Regions from separate parts of the Pseudomonas sp. GW822-FHT01E03 genome, predicted to be linked through region 3. Evidence: predicted binding sites of a transcription regulator. Region 3 holds the regulator's gene; each other region holds the start of a gene.
What was found. The regulator sigma-54, encoded in region 3, starts transcription at its own class of promoters, with help from an activator protein. The targets are predictions, from matches to a motif close to ANTGGCATNNANNTTGCTNT.
Positions count from the first base shown of each region.

Region 1: the regulator sigma-54 is predicted to act here: its motif matches at 1,208-1,227, upstream of flgB (flagellar basal body rod protein FlgB).
Region 2: the regulator sigma-54 is predicted to act here: its motif matches at 3,886-3,905, upstream of AC1RP7_RS17900 (CmpA/NrtA family ABC transporter substrate-binding protein).
Region 4: the regulator sigma-54 is predicted to act here: its motif matches at 4,519-4,538, upstream of AC1RP7_RS13035 (DNA translocase FtsK).

Region 1 is NZ_JBXAOQ010000004.1:497,111-502,537, reverse strand. It holds gene flgD (flagellar hook assembly protein FlgD) at 1-295, opposite strand, end outside; gene flgC (flagellar basal body rod protein FlgC) at 311-754, opposite strand; gene flgB (flagellar basal body rod protein FlgB) at 758-1,165, opposite strand; gene cheR (protein-glutamate O-methyltransferase CheR) at 1,529-2,356, opposite strand; gene AC1RP7_RS11105 (chemotaxis protein CheV) at 2,402-3,334, opposite strand; gene flgA (flagellar basal body P-ring formation chaperone FlgA) at 3,417-4,175, shown strand; gene flgM (flagellar biosynthesis anti-sigma factor FlgM) at 4,343-4,669, shown strand; gene AC1RP7_RS11090 (flagella synthesis protein FlgN) at 4,718-5,185, shown strand; gene AC1RP7_RS11085 (flagellar brake protein) at 5,278-5,427, shown strand, end outside.
Region 2 is NZ_JBXAOQ010000008.1:185,567-190,993, forward strand. It holds partial or broken gene rlmKL (bifunctional 23S rRNA (guanine(2069)-N(7))-methyltransferase RlmK/23S rRNA (guanine(2445)-N(2))-methyltransferase RlmL) at 1-1,742, opposite strand, end outside; gene rmf (ribosome modulation factor) at 2,273-2,488, shown strand; gene AC1RP7_RS17895 (quinone-dependent dihydroorotate dehydrogenase) at 2,774-3,793, opposite strand; gene AC1RP7_RS17900 (CmpA/NrtA family ABC transporter substrate-binding protein) at 4,022-5,233, shown strand; gene AC1RP7_RS17905 (ANTAR domain-containing response regulator) at 5,249-5,427, shown strand, end outside.
Region 3 is NZ_JBXAOQ010000012.1:46,579-52,005, reverse strand. It holds gene lptB (LPS export ABC transporter ATP-binding protein) at 1-616, shown strand, start outside; gene AC1RP7_RS22765 (RNA polymerase factor sigma-54) at 864-2,357, shown strand; gene hpf (ribosome hibernation-promoting factor, HPF/YfiA family) at 2,432-2,740, shown strand; gene ptsN (PTS IIA-like nitrogen regulatory protein PtsN) at 2,753-3,217, shown strand; gene rapZ (RNase adapter RapZ) at 3,220-4,077, shown strand; gene AC1RP7_RS22745 (HPr family phosphocarrier protein) at 4,093-4,365, shown strand; gene AC1RP7_RS22740 (ZIP family metal transporter) at 4,394-5,287, opposite strand; gene AC1RP7_RS22735 (superoxide dismutase) at 5,319-5,427, opposite strand, start outside.
Region 4 is NZ_JBXAOQ010000005.1:395,746-401,172, reverse strand. It holds gene AC1RP7_RS13045 (replication-associated recombination protein A) at 1-1,018, opposite strand, end outside; gene lolA (outer membrane lipoprotein periplasmic chaperone LolA) at 1,181-1,804, opposite strand; gene AC1RP7_RS13035 (DNA translocase FtsK) at 1,871-4,282, opposite strand; gene trxB (thioredoxin-disulfide reductase) at 4,590-5,427, shown strand, end outside.

The DNA.
Region 1 (5,427 bases), on a different contig from region 3:
AGTTGTAGTTGCTGGCCAGGCCGGTCACCGTATCGTTGAGCGTGGTGATGCCTTCCAGGCTGCTGAATTGCGCCAGCTGGGCCACGAATTCGCCGTTGTCCTGGGGTTCCAGCGGGTTCTGGTTTTTCAACTGAGTAACCAGCAATTTCAGGAATGCATCCTTGCCCAGGGCCTTGTTGCCCGTGGCGCTGCCGGTTGCCGACGCGAGGCCGTCAGTCGTGGTGCTGGTCTTGATCGAGGAGTTGGCCAGGATATCGTTGAGGCTCAAACCACTGGTGGAATCGGTAACACTCATCTGAGTCGCCCCTTATCACTGACCGAGGGTCAGGACCTTCTGCATCATGGTTTTGGCGGTGTTCATCATTTCGGCGTTGGTCTGGAACGAACGGCTCGCGGAAATCATGTCGGCCATTTCCTCCACCACGTTGACGTTCGGGTAATAGACGTAACCCTTGGCATCGGCCGCCGGATGGTTCGGCTCGTAGCGCGCGTCAAGATTGCTCTGGTCTTCGACCACACCCAGCACCTGAACACCCTGACCGGCGGCGTCCTGGCTCTGGAACAGCGAATCGCTGCCGCCGCTCTGCCCGCCCTGGAACATGGTGGCGAATACCGGGTGACGCGCACGGTAGGTCTGGTCGATGCTCGACGAGACCGTTTCGGCGTTGGCGATGTTCGAAGCGACGGTGTTCAAACGCGTGGTCTGCGCACTCATGCCGCTACCGGCAATGTTGAAAACACTGGATAGAGACATGGCTTACTCTCCGCGCAGAGCTGACACCAGCCCTTTGAATTTGCTGTTGAGCAGGGTGAAGCTGGCCTGGAAGCCGATCGCGTTTTCCGCGTAGTTCGACTGCTCCAGCTGGGCGTCCACGGTGTTCTGGTCAATCGACGGTTGCATCGGCGTGCGATACAGCAACGACTCGTCGCCATTGCCCAGGCCTTCAGCCTCGATATGACGGCTGTTGGTCATGTTCAAGGCGAAAGTGCCGCTTTTGGTTTTCTCGTTCTGCTCGGCAAGCACTTTCGAGAAGTCCAGGTCCCGAGCCTTGTAGTTCGGGGTATCGGCGTTGGCGATGTTGTTGGCCAGGACTTCGGCACGCTGGGCTCGGAAGCCCAGGGCTTGTTCGTGGATACCGAGCGCTTTATCGAAGCTGATGCTCATGTCGGGAAACCTTCGGGTGACCTGATTTTTCGTAGAATCAACTTAGCAAGCCCCATGCCAATTCAAAAACCCCCGGAAACCGGGGCCTTGCAGGCCATGGCAACATGGCAATGCCAGAAAAGCGGCAACGGTTTTCCGCCGGATGCCGCTTTTCTGCCGCCTCCTCACCCTTTTCAGAACACCGCCGCCCCTGTGGGAGCGAGCTTGCTCGCGATTGCGGTGTGTCAGGGAAAGTTGAACTCGACTGTCAGGACGCTATCGCGAGCAAGCTCGCTCCCACAGGGGTCAGCAGCGTTTGCAAGAAATCAGCACACAAAAAACGGGAGCCTATAAGGACTCCCGTTTTCGATGACGCCGGCAAATTCACTTCGCCTGGTAAATGATCCCCGGGCTGCACTGGACCATCTGGTAATGATCCGGCAAACCGTTCAACGCTTCGGAAGCACCGAGAAACAGGTAACCGCCTGGCTTCAATGTGCTGTGGATACGCAGCAGGATGTCCTTCTTCACCTCGGCGGAGAAGTAGATCAACACATTGCGGCAAAACACGATGTCGAACTTGCCGAGGCTCGCGTAGCTGTCCAGCAGGTTGAAGGAACGGAATTCCACCCGGCTCTTGATCGGCGCCTTGATCGCCCAGCGCCCCGCCCCTTTCGGGTCGAAATAACGCTGCAAGCGCTCAGGCGACAGGCCGCGCCCGATGGCCAGGCTGTCGTACTCGCCGGTCTTGCAGTTGTTCAGCATGGTACCGGACAGGTCGGTGGCAACAATCTGTACGCCCATCCTCAACTGGCCCATGTTGACCCGCTCGAACTCGTCGATGGACATCGACAACGAATACGGCTCCTGGCCCGACGAGCATGCTGCCGACCAGATGCGCAGGCGCTGACCGGGACTGGCCTTGATCGCTTCGGGCAGTACCTTGTTCTTCAAGACTTCAAACGGGTAGGTGTCACGAAACCACAGGGTTTCGTTAGTGGTCATGGCATCCACCACCTGCTCGCGCAAACCGCTGCGCGGCTGGGTCTGCATGCGCTGAACCAGTTCCCCCAAAGACTTGATGCCTTGCTGTTCCATCAGTTTGTTGAGACGGCTGGAGACCAGGTACTGCTTGTTTTCACCGAGCAAAATGCCACAGGCTTTTTCCAGAAATACCCGGAACTGTTCGAAATCCAAATTACCCGTAGACAATGATGCCGCCTCTTAAATCGTGTTGACTGCCAGGGGTGCGAACCCCTAGCTGATATCTGCTGCTTTGATCCGGTCGACTACCCGGGATGCCAGGTCATCAGGACGGAACTTGGCCAGGAAGTCATCGGCACCGACCTTCTTGACCATCGCCTGATTGAATACCCCCGACAACGAAGTATGCAGGATGATATGAAGCTTTTGCATGCGCGGGTCGTTGCGGATCTCCGCCGTCAGGGTGTACCCGTCCATCTCCGGCATCTCGATGTCGGAGATCATCATCAGGAACTCTTCTTCCGGCTTCTTGCCCTCGTCGACCAGTTTGCGCAGGTAGTCCAGCGCTTGCCGACCGTCGTTCAACGCCACCACTTCCACGCCGACCGTTTGCAGGCAGCGCGTGACCTGCTTGCGCGCCACCGACGAGTCGTCGACCGTCAGCACGCGCAACGAAAGCGCCTTGTGCTGGGTTTCGACATCCACCACACCCACGGAAATCGCTTCCGGCGTCGGCGCCACTTCCGCCAGCACCTTCTCGACGTCGATGATTTCGACCAACTGATTGTCGACCCGCGTCACCGCCGTCAGGTAGTGATCGCGCCCGGTGCCCTTGGGCGGCGGATGGATCTCCTCCCAGTTCATGTTGACGATGCGTTCCACCGAGCGGACCAGGAAACCCTGGGTCTTGGTGTTGTACTCCGTGATGATCACGAAGGGGCTGTTCTTGTCTTTCAACGCGCCGGAACCAGTCGCCATCGCCAGATCAAGGATCGGAATGGTCGCCCCCCGGATGTTCGCCACGCCGCACACGACAGGACTGGATTTGGGCATCAGCGTCAGTTTGGGGCATTGCAGCACCTCCCGAACCTTGAACACGTTGATCCCGTACAGTTGCTGGCCGTCGAGACGGAACAACAACAGTTCAAGGCGATTCTGCCCCACCAGTTGCGTGCGCTGGTTTACCGAATCCATTACACCAGCCATGCCAGACTCCTACGCCAACGCCAAGTGTTGTTGCGACGCGCCTTCATCACTAAACGGCACGGCGCTTGCTTTTTTAATCGTTATGAACACAAAACCGACATTTTTTCGACGCCTGACCACACCGTACCGCAAATTGCTCGGCGTGCTGGCGGCTGTTTGCCTGTTCAACGCTGGCAGCCCTGCCCTTGCTGACGCGGTTACCTTGCCTGACATGCTTATCGGCGTCACTCAGGGCTTTCTTGAATTCACCGTAGAAGACTATCTGGCGACCAGTCAAACGGAGGGTCGCTACGAGATCCAGGTCAACCAGCTCGATCCGCGCATGCACATGCCCATGTGCGACAGGGAATTGACAGCAACACTCGAGAGTCCCAAGCCGCTGGGACGGGTTACGGTCAAGGTTCACTGCGAGGGCGCTTCCCCCTGGACGGTGTTCGTACCCGCTCAAGTCCGCCTGTTTCGCGATGTCGTGACCAGCGCCCGGCCACTGCGCCGTGCCGCCATTGTCGAGCCTGGGGATGTGGTCCTGCGCGAGCGCGATATCAGCCTCATCGGCCAGGGCTACCTGACCGCCCTCGATCAGGCGATCGGGCAGCGACTGACCCGACCAATGGTCGCCGACCAGGTGATTACCCTGGTGCATATCGAACAGGCCGAAGTCATCCGCAAGGGTGATCAGGTGGTGATAACCGCCCGCAGCGGTACCCTCAGCGTGCGCATGCCGGGCGAAGCCCTGTCAAACGGCAGTCTGAGCGAGCAGATCCGGGTGAAAAACCTCAACTCCCAACGAGTCATCAAGGCGCAGGTCATGGCGCCGGGGCAGGTGGAAGTGTCCATGTAATTCGCTCTGTTCATCAGAATGTGGCGCTTGCCGCGGCTGTTCCCTAGACTGTGCTCCATGCAGGGCATGCGCTGACGCGCGCAAGGTTCATTGATAAATGAGCCTAAAGTTTTCCAGGGAATGGCCGAAACCATGGCAAGCGTCCAAATTCCCAGAGGTTTTTTATCATGGTCATCGATTTCAGCCGTTTGAACAGCTCCTCGTCACTGACGGGCAGTACACGTACCAGCGCCAGCAAGGAAAGTGCCGAGGCCGGCAAATCCGCGCCGCTGGAATCCGCGGCCGAACAGGCCGGTACCGTCAAAAGCGGGGAATCGGTACATCTCAGCGATGAGGCTCAACAGTTGCAGAAGGTCACTGAACAGCTGCGCGATCAGCCTGCCGTCGACAAAGCCCGCGTGGCCGAATTGAAAGCAGCGATTGCCGATGGCAGCTATAAAGTCGACAGCAACCGTGTAGCCAGCAAACTGCTCAACTTCGAAGCCCAGCGCTAGGCCACCGCCGGCGCCAGGCTTTTGGACGCTTAAAACCCAAGGCCAGCCATGCACGACACTCATTTACTGCAACTGATCACCGACGACTTTGCCCCAGCGCAACACCTGCTGGAGTTACTGCAGACCGAATCCCTCGCATTGCATGGCCGCGACATGCCATTGCTCGAGAACATCCTGGCGCAGAAACAGGCATTGGTCGTTTTGCTCGAACAGCATGGCCGCAAGCGCAGTGAAATCCTTGCCAATCTCAACCTGCCGACCAACCGTGGCGGTCTGGAGCAATTGGCCAGCCAGTCGAGCATTGGCGAGCAGTTGCTGGCGCAAAGTGACGTGCTGACCGATCTCCTGGCCCAGTGCCAGGCCATCAACGCCAACAACGGCCAGTCGATCCTCACTCAACAGGCCGCTACAGCCACCCAGCTGAAAATCCTCAACGGCGGTGAAACCCCGGCGCTTTACGATGCCAGCGGAACATTCTCCAAGCTTGCCAAGCCGCGCCCGCTCAGTCAGGCATGAGCCGGTCAATGCCCCTGCTCTATCAAGACGCGCAACATACTGGCAAACTGATAGCCAGTCGTAGTCAAATTTTGTCTGGAGATTGATTAAACGTGTCCAATGCCTTATCCGTGGATGATGCTCCGCAGCCACCCAAGGTGCTCTCCACGCCCTTGGAAATCTCCAGCAACCTGCGCCAGTTGCTCGAAAGCCATGACCCGCTGATCATCACGTTCCACGAGCGCAGCCAGCGCTTCCAGAGC
Region 2 (5,427 bases), on a different contig from region 3:
AGGAACAGACCGGTGTCGAGGTAGTCGGTGAGGTTCACCAGCAGCTTCACGCCACCCTCATTGACCTCGACGAACTTGCCCTGTGCCGCCTGGCGCTCGTACTGCTTGGTGCCGCTCTGGCGCTCGCGGCGCTTGACCACCACACGGCTCTTGTCGATGTTCAACGCCTGCGGGATGGCTGCCAGGGCATCGAACATGCGGGCCGAAGCCTTTTCCGGATCGATTGATTTCGGCGCGACGTACTCCTGGACATGTACCCAATCGTGATACAGGTCGATGGCCATGGAGTATTCCGGCATGTCGGCATCGTACACGCGGTAGCAGTCGATGCCTTCACGCTTGACCCACTTGCCCAGGGCCTTGAGGTTCTTTTGCAGGCGGTTGGCGAACATCTGCCCGCCTTCGCTCAGGCGCGGCTGCTCGACCACTGGAGCCGGTGCCGGCGCCGGTTTGATCGGGTTGCCGTTTTTGTTGAACTTGCGTTCCTGCGGTTCGTTCGGCGCCTGATCGTAGGCGGCTTGCTCGCGCTCGACCTGGCGCTGCTCCGGAGTACGACGCTCGCCGGTGACGAATTGATCCGGCAACACCTTGATCAGCAACAGCTTGCACGGCAAGGCGCCGTTCCAGAACGAATACTGCTTGTGGCTGCGGATGCCCATGCGCTTGCCCAGGTCCGGGGCGCCGGTGAACACCGCGGCTTCCCAGTTGAGGCAAGCCTGACGCAGGCGTTCGCCAAGGTTCTGGTAGAGGTAGAGCAGGCTCGCCTCGTCGCCCAGACGCTCGCCGTATGGTGGGTTGCAGATCACCAGGCCTTTCTGGTTCTGGTCCGGACGCGGCTCGAAGGTCGCGACTTCGCCCTGGTAGATCTTGATCCACTCACTGAGGCCAGCACGTTCGACGTTGTTGCGGCCCGGTTGAATCAGGCGCGGGTCGGCTTCGTAACCGCGAATCCACAGCGGCGGCTTGGCCAGGCCGGCCGCGGCGCGTTCGGTGGCTTCTTCGTGGAGTTTTTTCCACAGCGCCGGTACGTGACCGAGCCAGGCGGTGAAGCCCCACTGCTCGCGACGCAGGTTCGGCGCCATGTCGGCAGCGATCATGGCGGCTTCCACCAGGAACGTGCCGACGCCGCACATCGGGTCGGCCAGAGCGCCGCCTTCGGCCGCGATACGGGGCCAGCCGGAACGGATAAGGATGGCGGCCGCGAGGTTTTCCTTGAGCGGCGCCGCACCTTGCTGCAAGCGATAGCCGCGCTGGTGCAGGCTGTGACCGGACAGGTCAAGGGACAGAATGGCTTCGCCACGATCCAGACGCAGGTGAATGCGCAGGTCCGGGTTGAGCTTGTCGATGGACGGACGGTCGCCTTGCGGGGTGCGCAGTTTGTCGACGATGGCATCCTTGACCTTCAGCGCGCCGAAGTGGGTGTTGTCGATACCTGAGCCATGGCCGCTGAATTCGACGGCCAGGGTGCCGTCATTGAGCATGTGGTCTTGCCACTCGATGTCCAGCACGCCGTGGTACAGGTCTTCGGCGTCCTTCATTTGGAAACGCTTGAGCACCAGCAGCACGCGGTTGGCCAGGCGTGACCACAGGCACAGGCGATAAGCGGTTTCCATGGTGGCCATGCCGCGTACGGCAGAGGTGTGCTCCCGCGCTTCCTCAAGGCCAAGCCCGACGGCTTCCTCGATGAGCAGGCCTTCAAGGCCTTTTGGGCAAGTGAGGAAGAGTTCGAAACGATCGGACATGGGAATTCCAGAACCTTTAGCTAAGTGACCGGGCAACGCATTGCCGGTCCGGTTTTCAATCAGGCACTTTTCTCGAAGAGCGCCCGCGTGGCACGAAGGTGTGCCGTTCCACCCCTGCTGCTCGGGTTAAATGAGCTTAGATGCAAGGACAGATAAAAAAGTTGATGCAACAAAATGTCATAAGTCGACCCTTCGTCGAATAGTGCTTCCCGGCAACGGGAGCCATTCTCACTAAAGGATTAAGCCCATCATCCAGCGCAGAGCCGATCATACCGGGGTTTGGCCAATAAATACGCTACAAACGCTCTGTTACTTATGGCGTTAGCACATGAACGGTTACGTCCTTATGACAAAACGATCATTCCCTCGATGTGACGCATTGGTTAGAACTCAATACAGGTTGGCGCCGCAATGACGCCAACACCTTGGCTCGTCACGCCGGCAACGAGCCCCCAACGGCAGAGTTTTTCTGCCAGACCTCAATAGAGGTCGACGCGATAAATACAGTCAACAAGTGAGGGCAACACCCTATGAGAAGACTTAAGCGTGATCCGTTGGAAAGAGCATTTTTGCGCGGATATCAATATGGCGTTGGTGGTAAATCCCGTGAGCTTTGCCCATTTACTCTACCGTCGGTACGTCAAGCCTGGATTAACGGCTGGCGAGAAGGACGCGGCGACAACTGGGACGGTATGACCGGCACTGCGGGAATCCACAGACTCAACGAACTTCACGCCGTCGGCTAATTACAGGGCAGAACACTCCGACACGACAATCTGATTTGTACTGAATTAACCATGCACGTCCCATCCGGACGGCGGGCTCCGGCCCAGGGGCTCCTTTAAAGGGGCCCTTTTTTATACCTGCTTCACATTCAGCGACGATACCCTTGTGGCGAGGGGGCTTGCCCCCGTTGGGTCGCGAAGCGGCCCCGAAACCAATCGACTCGGTGACACCGGTAAAACACAGTGGCCGGAATTGCGGCTGCTTCGCAGCCGAACGGGGGCAAGCCCCCTCGCCACAAAAGCTCGCTAGCGTAGTGCTGCGATTGCGTCTACGGATTCACGAATCAGCGCCGGGCCTTTGTAGATGAAGCCCGAGTAGATCTGCACCAGGCTCGCGCCCGCGGTGATTTTCTCCGCTGCGTGCTTGCCTTCGGTAATACCGCCGGCAGCGATGATCGGCAGCCGACCACCCAGCTCCGATGCCAGCACTTTCACGGTGTGGGTGCTCTTGTCGCGAACCGGCGCGCCGGACAGACCACCGGCTTCTTCGCCGTGCTCCATGCCTTCGACGCCTACACGGCTCAGGGTGGTGTTAGTCGCAATGACCGCATCCATCCCGGTTTCGATCAGCGCTTGCGCAACTTGTGCGGTTTCTTCGTCGCTCATGTCCGGCGCGATCTTGATCGCCAGCGGTACATGTTTGCCATGACGCAATGCCAGTTCCGCGCGGCGCTCGGCCAGATCGGCCAGCAACTGCTTGAGCGAGTCACCGAATTGCAGGCTGCGCAGGCCCGGCGTGTTCGGCGAGCTGACGTTGACCGTCACATAGCTGGCGTGGGCGTAGACCTTGTCCAGGCAGATCAGGTAGTCGTCCACGGCACGCTCGACCGGCGTATCGAAGTTCTTGCCGATGTTGATGCCCAGCACGCCCTTGTATTTGGCCGCCGCCACGCGGGCCAGCAGGTGATCGACGCCGAGGTTGTTGAACCCCATGCGATTGATGATCGCCTCGGCTTCCGGCAGACGGAACAGGCGCGGCTTCGGGTTGCCCGGCTGCGGACGCGGCGTGATGGTGCCGATTTCGACAAAACCGAAACCCAGTTGGGCGAAACCATCGATGGCCGCGCCGTTCTTGTCCAGGCCGGCGGCCAGCCCCACCGGATTCGGGAAGTCCAGGCCCATGACATTCACCGGCGTCTTCGCCGGGGCCTTGCACAGCAAGCCGTTGAGCCCAAGACGCCCGCCCGCGCCGATCAGGTCCAGGGACAGATCGTGGGAGGTTTCCGGGGAGAGTTTGAACAACAGCTGACGGGCCAGGGTGTACATGGGCGGATTTGACTCGATTGGCGGCGAATTGAGGCGGCGATTATAGCCGGGCAACGGGGTGGCAAGCGAGGCGCGTGATCAAATCAACGGATAATGGCATATGCCTTGCACCACTCTGGGCACCAGCACCCATGCCAACGACCGAATGTGTGCAAAGACAATGGCGTCGTCCCCGACCTGCTCATGCAAGAACTCGGGACGACGTTTTTTTTGCAAGGTGAACACGCGATGAACGAACCATCAGCCGGCCCTCTGGCCTGGGTCAATGGCAGCGATGCCCCGGAAAAAACCGAAATCAATCTCGGCTTCATGGCTCTGAGCGACTGCGCCTCGGTGGTTGTCGCCGCCACCCAGGGCTTCGCCCAACCCCATGGCTTGACCCTGAACCTCAAGCGTCAGTCGTCCTGGGCCAACCTGCGGGACAAACTGGTCAGCGGCGAACTCGATGCCGCCCACAGCCTCTACGGTCTGGTTTACGCCGTTCACCTGGGCATCGGTGGCGTGGCCGCGACCGACATGGCCGTGCTGATGGGCCTGAATCAGAACGGCCAGAGCATCAACCTGTCCCGAGGTTTGCAAGCGCTTGGAGTGACCAGTCCTGAAGCACTGGAACGGCACGTGCACCAAACTCGCTCAAAATTCACCTTCGCCCAGACGTTTCCAACCGGCACCCACGCCATGTGGCTGTATTACTGGCTCGCCAGCCAGGGCATTCACCCGCTCCTGGAGGTCGACAGCGTGGTGGTGCCGCCGCCGCAAATGGTCGCGCACCTGCGGGCCGGGCGCATCGACGGGCTCTGCGTCGGCGAACCCTGGTCCGCCAGCGCCGTGCAACAGGACCTCGGCTTCACCTTGGCCACGACCCAGACCATCTGGCCCGATCATCCGGAAAAGGTCCTGGCCTGCACCCGCGCCTTCGTCGAGCAATACCCCAACACTGCCCGCGCGTTGGTGATGGCGATTCTGGAGGCCAGTCGCTTCATCGAAGAAAGCAGCGAAAATCGTCGCAGCACCGCGCAATTGCTCAGTGCAGCGCAATACCTCGATTCGCCGCTGGAGTGCATCGAGCCGCGCCTGCTGGGCGATTATGTCGATGGTCTGGGCAATCGCTGGCAAGACCCACACGCCCTGCGCTTCCACGGTGAAGGCGAGGTCAATCTGCCGTACCTGTCCGATGGCATGTGGTTCATGACCCAGTTCCGTCGCTGGGGTTTGTTGCGCGACGACCCGGATTACCTCGCCGTGGCCCGTCAAGTCCAGCAACTAGACTTGTATCGTGAAGCGGCCAGCGCTGTAGGGGTCGCGGCACGGGGCAAGGAGATGCGCAGCAGTCAGTTGATCGACGGCAAGACCTGGGACGGTTCGGACCCGGCCGGTTATGCCCGCAGTTTCAAACTGCACGCCATGAGCGACAGCTCGCACCGATCCGCCAGCCGCTGACAGGAGACCATGAACATGCTGCGTATCCTGCTGATCAACGACACCGCTAAAAAAGTCGGGCGCCTGAAGGCCGCCCTGACCGAGGCCGGATTCGAAGTGATCGATGAATCCGGCCTGACCATCGACCTGCCCGAACGCGTCGAAACGGTGCGTCCGGATGTGATTCTGATCGATACCGAGTCACCGGGCCGCGA
Region 3 (5,427 bases):
GAACGGCGCTGGCAAGACCACCTGCTTCTACATGATCGTCGGCCTGGTGCAAGCCGATCAGGGCCGTGTCCTGATCGATGACCTGGACGTCAGCCACCAACCGATGCACGGCCGCGCAAAGGCCGGTATCGGCTACTTGCCGCAGGAAGCATCGATCTTCCGCAAACTGTCGGTGGCCGACAACATCATGGCCATCCTCGAGACCCGCAAGGAACTCGACAAGGCCGGTCGTCGCAAGGAGCTGGAAAGCCTGCTGCAGGAATTCCACATCAGCCACATCCGCGACAACCTGGGCATGAGCCTGTCCGGTGGTGAGCGCCGTCGCGTGGAAATCGCCCGCGCCCTGGCCACCAACCCGAAATTCATCCTCCTCGACGAGCCCTTCGCCGGCGTGGACCCGATTTCGGTCGGCGACATCAAGCAGATCATTCACCACCTCAAGGCCAAGGGCATTGGCGTGCTGATCACGGACCACAACGTTCGTGAAACCCTGGATATCTGTGAAACCGCCTATATCGTCAATGACGGCCAACTGATTGCCGAAGGCGACGCAGAGACCATCCTGGCCAACGACCTGGTCAAGGAAGTGTATCTGGGCCATGAGTTCCGCCTGTAAGCGCTGAGCCGTGCCCAGGCAGCTTGCCCGGGCACCTGACCAGCCACTCACCAGCGCTTCCGTGCCGACAAGCGTGGTCAGCCCTCGACAAGGGCAGCGCTGCAACACAGCTTTATAGTTTTTTATTGTTACAGCGCTCTAGGCAAACCCTTTAGTTTCAGGCATATAATTTGCTTAAGTTTGGCGCCCCGGCGCCCTGTAGTGGATGGCGCATGTGCGCCGGCGAATAAGGTGTTAAGCCCCTGCCATGAAACCATCGCTAGTCTTGAGAATGGGCCAGCAGCTGACGATGACACCGCAGCTGCAACAGGCCATCCGCCTGCTCCAATTGTCGACCCTGGACCTGCAACAGGAAATCCAGGAGGCCCTGGAGTCCAATCCGATGCTCGAACGCCAGGAAGAAGGCGACGACTTCGACAATTCCGACCCCCTGGCCGACAACGCCGAACAAAAGCCCAACACCGACATCCAGGAGCCCTCCTACCAGGAGAGCGCCCCGACGGTTGATAACCTCGATGAGGGTGACTGGAACGAGCGTATCCCCAACGAACTCCCCGTCGACACCGCGTGGGAAGACGTTTACCAGACCAGCGCCAGCAGCCTGCCCAGCAATGATGATGACGAGTGGGACTTCACCACCCGCACCTCGGCCGGCGAAAGCCTGCAGAGCCACTTGCTGTGGCAACTGAACCTGGCCCCGATGTCCGACACCGATCGCCTGATCGCCGTAACCCTGATCGACTGCATCAACAATCAGGGCTACCTGGACGAAACCCTCGAGGAAATCCTCGAAGCGTTCGACCCGGAACTGGACATCGAACTGGACGAAATCGAAGCCGTCCTGCACCGCATCCAGCAATTCGAGCCCGCCGGCATCGGCGCCCGCAACCTGGGCGAATGCCTGCTGCTGCAATTGCGCCAGCTGCCTGCCAAGACCCCTTGGCTGGCCGAGGCCAAGCGCCTGGTCACCGATTACATCGACCTGCTTGGCAGCCGCGACTACAGCCAGTTGATGCGTCGCATGAAGCTCAAGGAAGATGAGCTGCGCCAGGTCATCGAGCTAGTCCAGAGCCTCAACCCGCGCCCGGGCTCGCAGATCGAGTCCACCGAAGCCGAGTACGTCGTTCCTGACGTCATCGTGCGCAAGGACAACGAGCGCTGGCTGGTGGAGCTCAATCAGGAGTCGGTGCCACGGCTGCGGGTCAATGCCCAGTACGCCGGTTTCGTGCGCCGCGCCGACACCAGCGCCGACAATACCTTCATGCGCAATCAGTTGCAGGAGGCCCGCTGGTTCATCAAGAGCCTGCAAAGCCGCAATGAAACCCTGATGAAGGTTGCCACCCAGATCGTCGAGCATCAGCGCGGCTTTCTGGAGTACGGCGACGAAGCCATGAAGCCGCTGGTCCTGCATGACATCGCCGAAGCGGTCGGCATGCATGAATCGACGATTTCACGGGTGACCACCCAGAAGTTCATGCACACCCCCCGGGGCATTTATGAACTGAAGTACTTTTTTTCCAGTCACGTAAGCACCTCCGAAGGCGGCGAATGCTCGTCCACGGCGATCCGGGCGATCATCAAAAAACTGGTTGCAGCGGAAAATCAGAAAAAGCCGTTGAGTGACAGCAAGATCGCTGGTTTACTGGAGGCACAAGGCATTCAGGTGGCTCGCCGCACCGTCGCCAAGTACCGCGAATCCCTCGGGATCGCGCCTTCGAGCGAACGCAAGCGGTTGATGTAGGGCCACACCACAGCGTTCCAGTGGTAGATCATCTGATCTGCCGCTTTATGCACTGGCAACGAAGGAGAAGCTGTATGCAAGTCAACATCAGTGGACACCAACTGGAAGTGACCGAACCTCTTCGCACCTACATCGGCGAAAAACTCGAACGATTGGAGCGACATTTCGACAAGATCACTAATGTGCAGGTCACGATGACCGTCGAAAAACTGAAGCAGAAAATCGAAGCCACGCTGCATATTCCCGGGAATGAAGTGGTCGCCAACGCGGAACATACCGATATGTATGCCGCGATCGACGCACTCACCGACAAGCTGGATAAACAACTCAAAAAGCATAAGGAAAAGACCCAGAGCCTCCTCCAGGGCGCAACCGGTCGTTAACACTCCCAACCCATGATCCGACTTGAAAGTATCCTGACCCCCGGCCGTTCCTTGGTGAACGTGCCGGGAGGCAGTAAAAAGAAAGCCCTCGAACAAATTGCCAATCTTATCGCCCGCGAAGTGCCGGCCCTGGAGATGCAAGATGTCTTCGAGGCGCTGATCGCCCGTGAAAAACTCGGCTCCACCGGGTTTGGCAATGGCATCGCTATTCCACATTGCCGTCTCAAGGGCTGTGTTTCGCCCATCAGTGCATTGATGCACCTGGACGCCCCTATCGATTTCGACGCCATCGACGGCGCGCCGGTTGACCTGCTGTTCGTGCTGTTGGTCCCGGAAGCCGCCACCGATGCGCACCTTGAGCTGCTGCGACAGATCGCCAGCATGCTCGACCGCAAGGAAGTTCGCGAAAAGCTGCGTAGTGCTGCAAGCAACGAAGCCCTGTATCAGGTTGTCCTTGACGAGCAAAACGGTCAGTAATCATGCGCTTGATCATCGTCAGTGGCCGTTCCGGCTCAGGTAAAAGTACCGCCCTCGACGTTCTTGAGGACAGCGGCTACTACTGCATCGACAACCTGCCAGCCGGTCTGCTGCCGGAGCTGGCCGAACGCGCCCTGGTTCATACCGAGATGTTGCAGCCGCTGGTCGCCGTTTCCATTGACGCGCGCAACCTTCCCAGCCACCTGTCACGCTTCCCCGACCTGCTCGAGGAAGTCCGTGCCCGCCACATCCAGTGCGATGTGCTGTACCTGGACGCCGACGAAGAAACCCTGCTCAAGCGTTTCTCGGAAACCCGCCGACGTCACCCCCTGACCAACGCCAACCGCTCGCTGGCCGAAGCCATCAGCGTCGAGAGCGTCCTGCTCGGGCCGATTGCCGACCTCGCCGATCTCAAGATCAACACCACCAGCCTGAACCTCTATCAACTGCGCGATGCCATCAAACTGCGTCTGTTGAATCAGCCGGAGCCGGGGACTGCGTTCCTGGTGGAATCCTTCGGCTTCAAGCGCGGCATGCCGGTGGACGCCGACCTGGTGTTCGATGTGCGCTGCCTGCCCAACCCTTACTGGAAACCGGAGTTGCGCGAACAGTCCGGGCTCGATCAACCGGTTGCCGAATACCTGGCGGCCCAGCCGGATGTCGAAGAGATGTTCCAGGACATTTCCACATACCTGCTAAAGTGGCTGCCTCGCTTTGCCGCCAGCAACCGCGCCTACGTCACCATTGCCATTGGCTGCACTGGCGGACATCACCGTTCCGTCTACCTGACCGAGCGTCTGGGGCAAACGCTGCAACAATCCCTGAAGAACGTCCAGGTCCGCCACCGCGACCTCAGCTAAAGGATTCACATCGCGATGCCTGCTCTGGAAATCGAAATCATCAATAAACTGGGTCTGCACGCTCGCGCTTCTGCAAAATTCGTTGGGGTAGCAGGTCAGTTCCCGTGCCAGATCAGGGCCGGACGTACACCACAGTCCATGGTCGATGGCAAAAGTATCATGGCGATGATGATGCTGGCCGCCGGCAAAGGCACCACGATCCACTTGAGCACAGAAGGCGAGCAGGAACAGGAAGCGCTGGATGCGCTGGTGGCGTTGATCAACAACTTCTTCGACGAAGGCGAGTAATACAACCACAAAAGCCCCTCAGCACAAATCAAGCGAGGGCCGTATCCATCACCATCATCAAACAAAACCCCATCAGCAGCCCGAGGCTGGCAAGCTTGTCATGACCATTGCGGCGCGACTCGGGAATGACTTCGTGGGTCACCACCAGCAGCATCGCCCCCGCCGCCAGCGCCAATCCCAAAGGCAGCAGCAGTTCGGCCAGGCTTACCAGCCACGCGCATAGCAGTGCGAACACCGGTTCTACCAAACCTGACGCCGCACCGATCAGGAACGCCTTGCCCCGGGACATCCCTGCCCCGGCCAGCACCAAAGCGATGACCAACCCTTCCGGTACATCCTGCAAGGCAATGCCCATGGCGAGGCTGTCGGCGTCAGGCATTGCGCCACCGGCCGAAACACCTACCGCCATGCCTTCCGGGATGTTGTGGGCGATGATGGCAAATACGAACAGCCAGATCCGCGGAGCAATGACCGGTCGTTCCAGCGTGCCGACCAGCATGTCCGGGCTGGCGCCAGAGACCTTCCGATCCACCAGGAACAACAGGAAGGCGCCGAGCATAATGCCGAAGCTGATCAACCCACTGGACGCCCAAGGTGACAGTCCAAGCCCTTCGGCGGCAGAGATGCCCGGAACGATCAGCGAAAATGCCGTCGCAGCCAGCATCACGCCAGCGCCAAAGCCAAGCAAAGTGTCGCTGAGCCTCTGCGGCATCCGCCGAATCACCAACACCGGCACCGCGCCCAACGCGGTACCCAAGGCGCAGATCGCACCGCCCTGCAGTGCGCGCAGCAACTTCGGCTCAAGGTCGAGCCATGCCAGCCCATGGGCAACCAAAAGGCTCATTCCCGCCAGCAGTAACAGCGATCCAAACGCGTAACGAAACATCCGTCCATTTCCGATCGCCAGTGTTTCAGTGCCCATAGTCCAGCCTTGGATTGTTTTTATGGAAGACTTAAACCAGTGCGGCCTGATAGCGCGCAGCGACTTGCGGCCAATTGATCACGCGGTAGAACGCGCTGATGTATTCCGGACGACGGTTCTGATAACGCAGGTAATAGGCG
Region 4 (5,427 bases), on a different contig from region 3:
TGCTCTTTGGCGCGCAGGCCAGATAGGTGATGGCCTGGGCCACCGCCAGCTCGCCTTCGGGGCTGCCGAGGCGCTCCTGCACCTCCCAGGCCGCCAGGCACAGGCTCAGGGCGCGGGGGTCGGCATTGCCGATGTCTTCGCTGGCCATGCGCACCACACGCCGGGCCAGGTACAAGGGGTCGCAACCGCCGTCGATCATCCGCGCGAACCAGTACAAGGCGCCGTCGGGGTTGGAGCCGCGCACCGATTTATGCAGCGCGGAAATTTGGTCGTAGAACGCTTCGCCGCCCTTGTCGAACCGCCGGCGGGTATCGCCGAGCAGGCTTTGCAGCAGGTCGGTGCCGATTTCGCTGTTGTCTTCCGCCAGGTCCGAGGCGTTTTCCAGCAGGTTGAGCAGGCGCCGACCATCGCCATCGGCGGCCGACAGCAGCATCTGGAAGCCTTCGTCGCTGAGGGTCAGGTTACGTTTACCCAGGCCACGCTCTTCGGTCAGCGCGCGGTGCACCAGTTTGCGCAGGGCCGCTTCGTCGAGGCTTTTCAGCACATAGACCCGCGCCCGCGACAGCAAGGCGTTGTTGAGTTCGAACGAGGGATTTTCCGTGGTTGCACCGATGAAAATCAGCGTACCGTCTTCGACATAGGGCAGGAACGCATCCTGCTGGGACTTGTTGAATCGATGCACTTCGTCGACGAACAGAATGGTGCGGCGGCCGTACTGCGCGGCCTGCTGCTTGGCGATTTCCACCGCCTGACGGATCTCCTTGACCCCGGCCAGCACTGCCGAGACCGTTTCGAAGTGCGCGTCCGAGACTTCCGCGAGCAATCGCGCCAGGGTGGTTTTACCCACGCCCGGCGGCCCCCAGAAAATCATCGAATGCAGGGCACCCTGCTCCAGCGCCTCGCGCAGGGGCTTGCCGCGAGCGAGCACGTGTTCCTGACCGACGTACTCGTCCAGATTGGCCGCACGCAGGCGGGCGGCCAATGGCTGGGCGATGGGGGTGCTGCGAAACAGATCCATGGCTTACGTTTAAAACCTCGGGTTACTTAATGCCTGCGGGCCAAAACGCTGACCCTGTGGGAGCGAGCTTGCTCGCGATTACGGCATCACATTCAACATTTATGTCGACTGACCCAACGCTATCGCGAGCAAGCTCGCTCCCACAGGTTTTGCATCAGCCGATTATTCCTGGATCACATCCGCACCCTTGGGGATGTCGAACTTGAACTTGGACGCAGGGATCGGCTCGTTCGCCTTCACCCCGGTGAACAGGATATTGGTGCGCTGGCCGACGCTGTCGATCAGTTGCATATCATTGACCAGGCCATTGCGGAACGACAGGCGCAGGCTGTCGAACAGGGTGTCCTTGGTTTTCGGCTTCAGGGTGAAGTCAATCACGCCGCCGGCTTCCTTGGCACTGATGTCGAAGCTCTGGCTGATCTTGGACACGTCACCGGACAACAGCAAGGCCGGGGTCTGGGTCAGGCGCTGGTCGAGGTTCTTGATGGTGGCCTGTTCCAGATCCGGGTCCCACAAGGTGACTTTCTTGCCATCGGAGATCATGGTCTGTTCGGCCGGCGCATCGGTGTGCCAGTAGAACAGGCCCGGACGCTGCAGGGACATCTCGCCGGCGGTTTCCTGCAATTGGGTGCCTGTGCCATCAAGGGTCAGTTGCGAGAAACGTGCGGTCAGGGTCTGGGATTTTTCCAGCAGTTGGGTCAGGCGCGCCACGTCCTTGTCATCGGCGTTAGCCTGGAGCGTGGTCAAGGCCAGTACCGGCAGCAACAGCATGCGGATCAGACGCATGGGAGTCCTCATAACATTCGTGGGAGTGCGGGCGGTGCCAAAGGCACCCCCCCTTTCATACTCGGGTCAGTCGCGCACCGGCCCCGGGGCCAGGACTTCACGCGAACCGTTGGTGTTCATGGACGTCACGACCCCGGCCATTTCCATGGCTTCGATCATGCGCGCAGCGCGGTTGTAGCCGATCTTCAGCTTACGCTGAACCGCAGAAATGGAGGCACGACGGCTTTCCAGCACGAACTGGACCGCTTCGTCGTACAGCGCGTCGGCCTCGGGATCGTCACCGTCGCCGCCACCGCTGCTGCCTTCAAAGCCGCTGCCCGCTTCTTCGACGCCATTGAGGATGTCGTCGTTGTATTCCGGCGCACCCCGCAGCTTCCAGGCTTCCACCACGCGGTGAACCTCATCGTCGGACACGAAAGCACCGTGAACACGAATCGGCAGGCTGGTACCCGGCGGCATGTAGAGCATGTCACCGTGGCCCAGCAGTTGTTCGGCGCCGCCCTGGTCGATGATGGTCCGCGAGTCGATCTTGCTCGATACCTGGAACGCCATGCGGGTCGGGATGTTGGCCTTGATCAGACCGGTGATCACATCCACCGACGGACGCTGGGTCGCAAGGATCAAGTGGATACCGGCCGCACGAGCCTTTTGCGCGATACGGGCGATCAGTTCTTCAACCTTCTTGCCGACGATCATCATCATGTCGGCGAATTCGTCGACTACGACCACGATGGTCGGCAGCTTCTGCAGCAGTGGCGCTTCGTCGTGGATGCTTTCACGCTTGTACAGCGGATCGCTCAACGGCTCGCCGGCGTCCTGGGCTTCCTTGACCTTGGCGTTGAAGCCCGACAGGTTTCGCACGCCCATCTTGGCCATCAACTTGTAGCGTCGCTCCATCTCGGCAACGCTCCAGCGCAGGGCGTTGGCGGCGTCTTTCATGTCGGTGACAACCGGGCACAGCAGGTGCGGAATGCCTTCGTAGATCGACAGTTCCAGCATTTTCGGGTCGATCATGATCAGCTTGGCGTCTTCCGGGCCAGACTTGAACAGGATCGACAGGATCATCGCGTTCACACCCACCGACTTACCGGAACCGGTGGTACCGGCCACCAGCAAGTGCGGCATTTTCGCAAGGTCGGTGATGACCGGCTTGCCGCCGATGTCATGGCCCAGGGCCAGGGTGACCGGGGATTTGAAGTTGTCGTATTCCGGAGTCGACAACACCTCGGAGAAACGCACGATCTGCCGATCTTCGTTGGGAATCTCGATACCGACCGTGGTCTTGCCCGGAATCACTTCCACCACGCGCACGCTGGTCACGGCCAGGGAACGGGCCAGGTCTTTGGCCAGGTTGGAGATTCGGCTGACTTTTACCCCGGCCGCCGGCTGGATTTCGTAACGGGTGATCACCGGGCCCGGGTGGATCGAATCCACTGCGACTTCAACGCCGAATTCCTTGAGCTTGATTTCCAGCAAGTGGCCGACCGCAGCCAGGGATTCAGGCGAGTAATTGAGCTGTTTCTTTTCCGCCGGATCGAGAATCGAAATCGGCGGCAAGGTGCCTTCCACGGCGCTGTCGACGAACAGCGGCGCCTGCTTTTCTTTCTCGACGCGTTTGCTCGGTGCGGCGGGCTTTGGCGGCGCGGGCGCAATCACCGGCGGCACCTGCTTCTCGCGCTCGGACATGTGCTTGCTCAGGGCTTGCTCACGTTCGATCAGGCGTTCCTTGACCTTGGCCTGCTCGCGTTTGTCGGTGACCGTCGGCGCAACCACTTCATCCATACGGTCGTCGACTTCACGCAACTGGGCAACCAGCTGTTTGCGCTCGGTACGGGCCGCCCACCAGCGATTGGCGGCGCCCTGGAACAGCTCGAACAGGTCGAGGGTGATCTTGCCGGTGATGTCCATCACCTTGAACCACGACAGGTCGGTAAACACAGTCAGGCCGAACAGGAACAACGCAATGAACAACAGCGTGCTGCCCTGGATATTCAGGGCGTTCCTGGCCAGTTCGCCGAGGCTTTCCCCCAGCGCACCGCCCGCACCGGCCGGCAGACCGGTCGCGGCATGGAAATGGATATGGGCCAGAGCGGCGCCCGACAGCACCAGGAACACCAGGCCGATCAGGCGCCAGGAGAACAGCCACCCGCTCCACTGCCACGGTTCGTGACGCTGGCGGAAGATCTGGTACGCCTTGATCGCCAGCAGCAACGGGAAGATGTAGGCGAAGTAACCCAGCACCATGAACAGGATATCGGCGCTGTAGGAGCCCGCTGGCCCGCCGAAGTTCTGCACGTCGTCGATCTTGCTGTTATGGCTCCAGCCCGGATCATCCTTGCCATAGGTCAACAAGGCCATCATCAGGAACAGGCACAAGGCACCGATGGCGATCAGCGCACCTTCCTTGAGTCGGTAGTGCAAGTGCTGGCGCCAGAGCGGCACGACGGCTGGTTTGGGTGCTGCGGTGGATTTCTTCAAAACGCTTCTTTTCCTGCGCCAATGGCGCGTCCATCTGGTGAATGTCTATAAAAACCGCGAAAAAACTGCCCAATCCAGGCAGGTAATAAAGTTAACACGTGTAACCGGGACTACTTTTAACACTGCACCCCTGTTTCTATAAACACGGCGCACACTGAATATATGTAACACGCAGGGCATTGTACGGGTTTGTACGCACGACGCCATGCTTGAGACCCTTGGATGCAGCATAGTCAACAGCACATGACATGCCATTCAATTTGAGCATGCATTCTCTTTGGTGACAAAGGCTTATGAGGTGTTTTTTATGAGCGAAGCGAAGCATTCCCGCCTGATTATCCTGGGCTCCGGCCCTGCCGGTTACAGCGCGGCAGTTTATGCCGCCCGCGCCAACCTCAAGCCGGTCGTCATTACCGGCATCCAGGCAGGTGGCCAGCTCACCACCACCGTCGAAGTGGATAACTGGCCAGGCGACGTTGAAGGCCTGACCGGACCGGTGCTGATGGATCGCATGCAAAAACACGCCGAACGCTTTGCCACCGAGATCGTTTACGACCACATCCATACCGCCAAGTTGCAACAACGACCGTTCGAGCTGATCGGCGATGGCGGCACCTACACCTGCGACGCCTTGATCATTGCCACCGGCGCCTCCGCGCAATACCTGGGCCTGCCGTCGGAAGAAGCGTTCGCCGGCAAAGGAGTTTCGGCGTGCGCGACCTGTGATGGATTTTTCTATCGCAATCAAGTGGTTGCTGTGGTCGGCGGCGGCAACACGGCGGTCGAGGAAGCCTTGTACCTGTCGAACATCGCCAAAGAAGTGCACCTGATCCATCGGCGCGACAAACTGCGCTCGGAAAAAATCCTCCAGGACAAACTCTTTGAAAAGGCCGCCAACGGCAATGTTCGCCTGCACTGGAACCAAAACCTGGACGAAGTGCTCGGCGATGCCAGCGGCGTGACCGGTGCCCGCCTGCGGGACAGTCACACGGGTGAAACCCGGGAGCTGTCGCTGGCCGGGGTGTTTATCGCCATCGGCCATAAACCCAACACCGACCTGTTCACAGGCCAGCTGGAAATGCGCGACGGGTATCTGCTGGTCAAGGGTGGCAGCGAAGGCGATGCCACCGCTACGGCGATTGCAG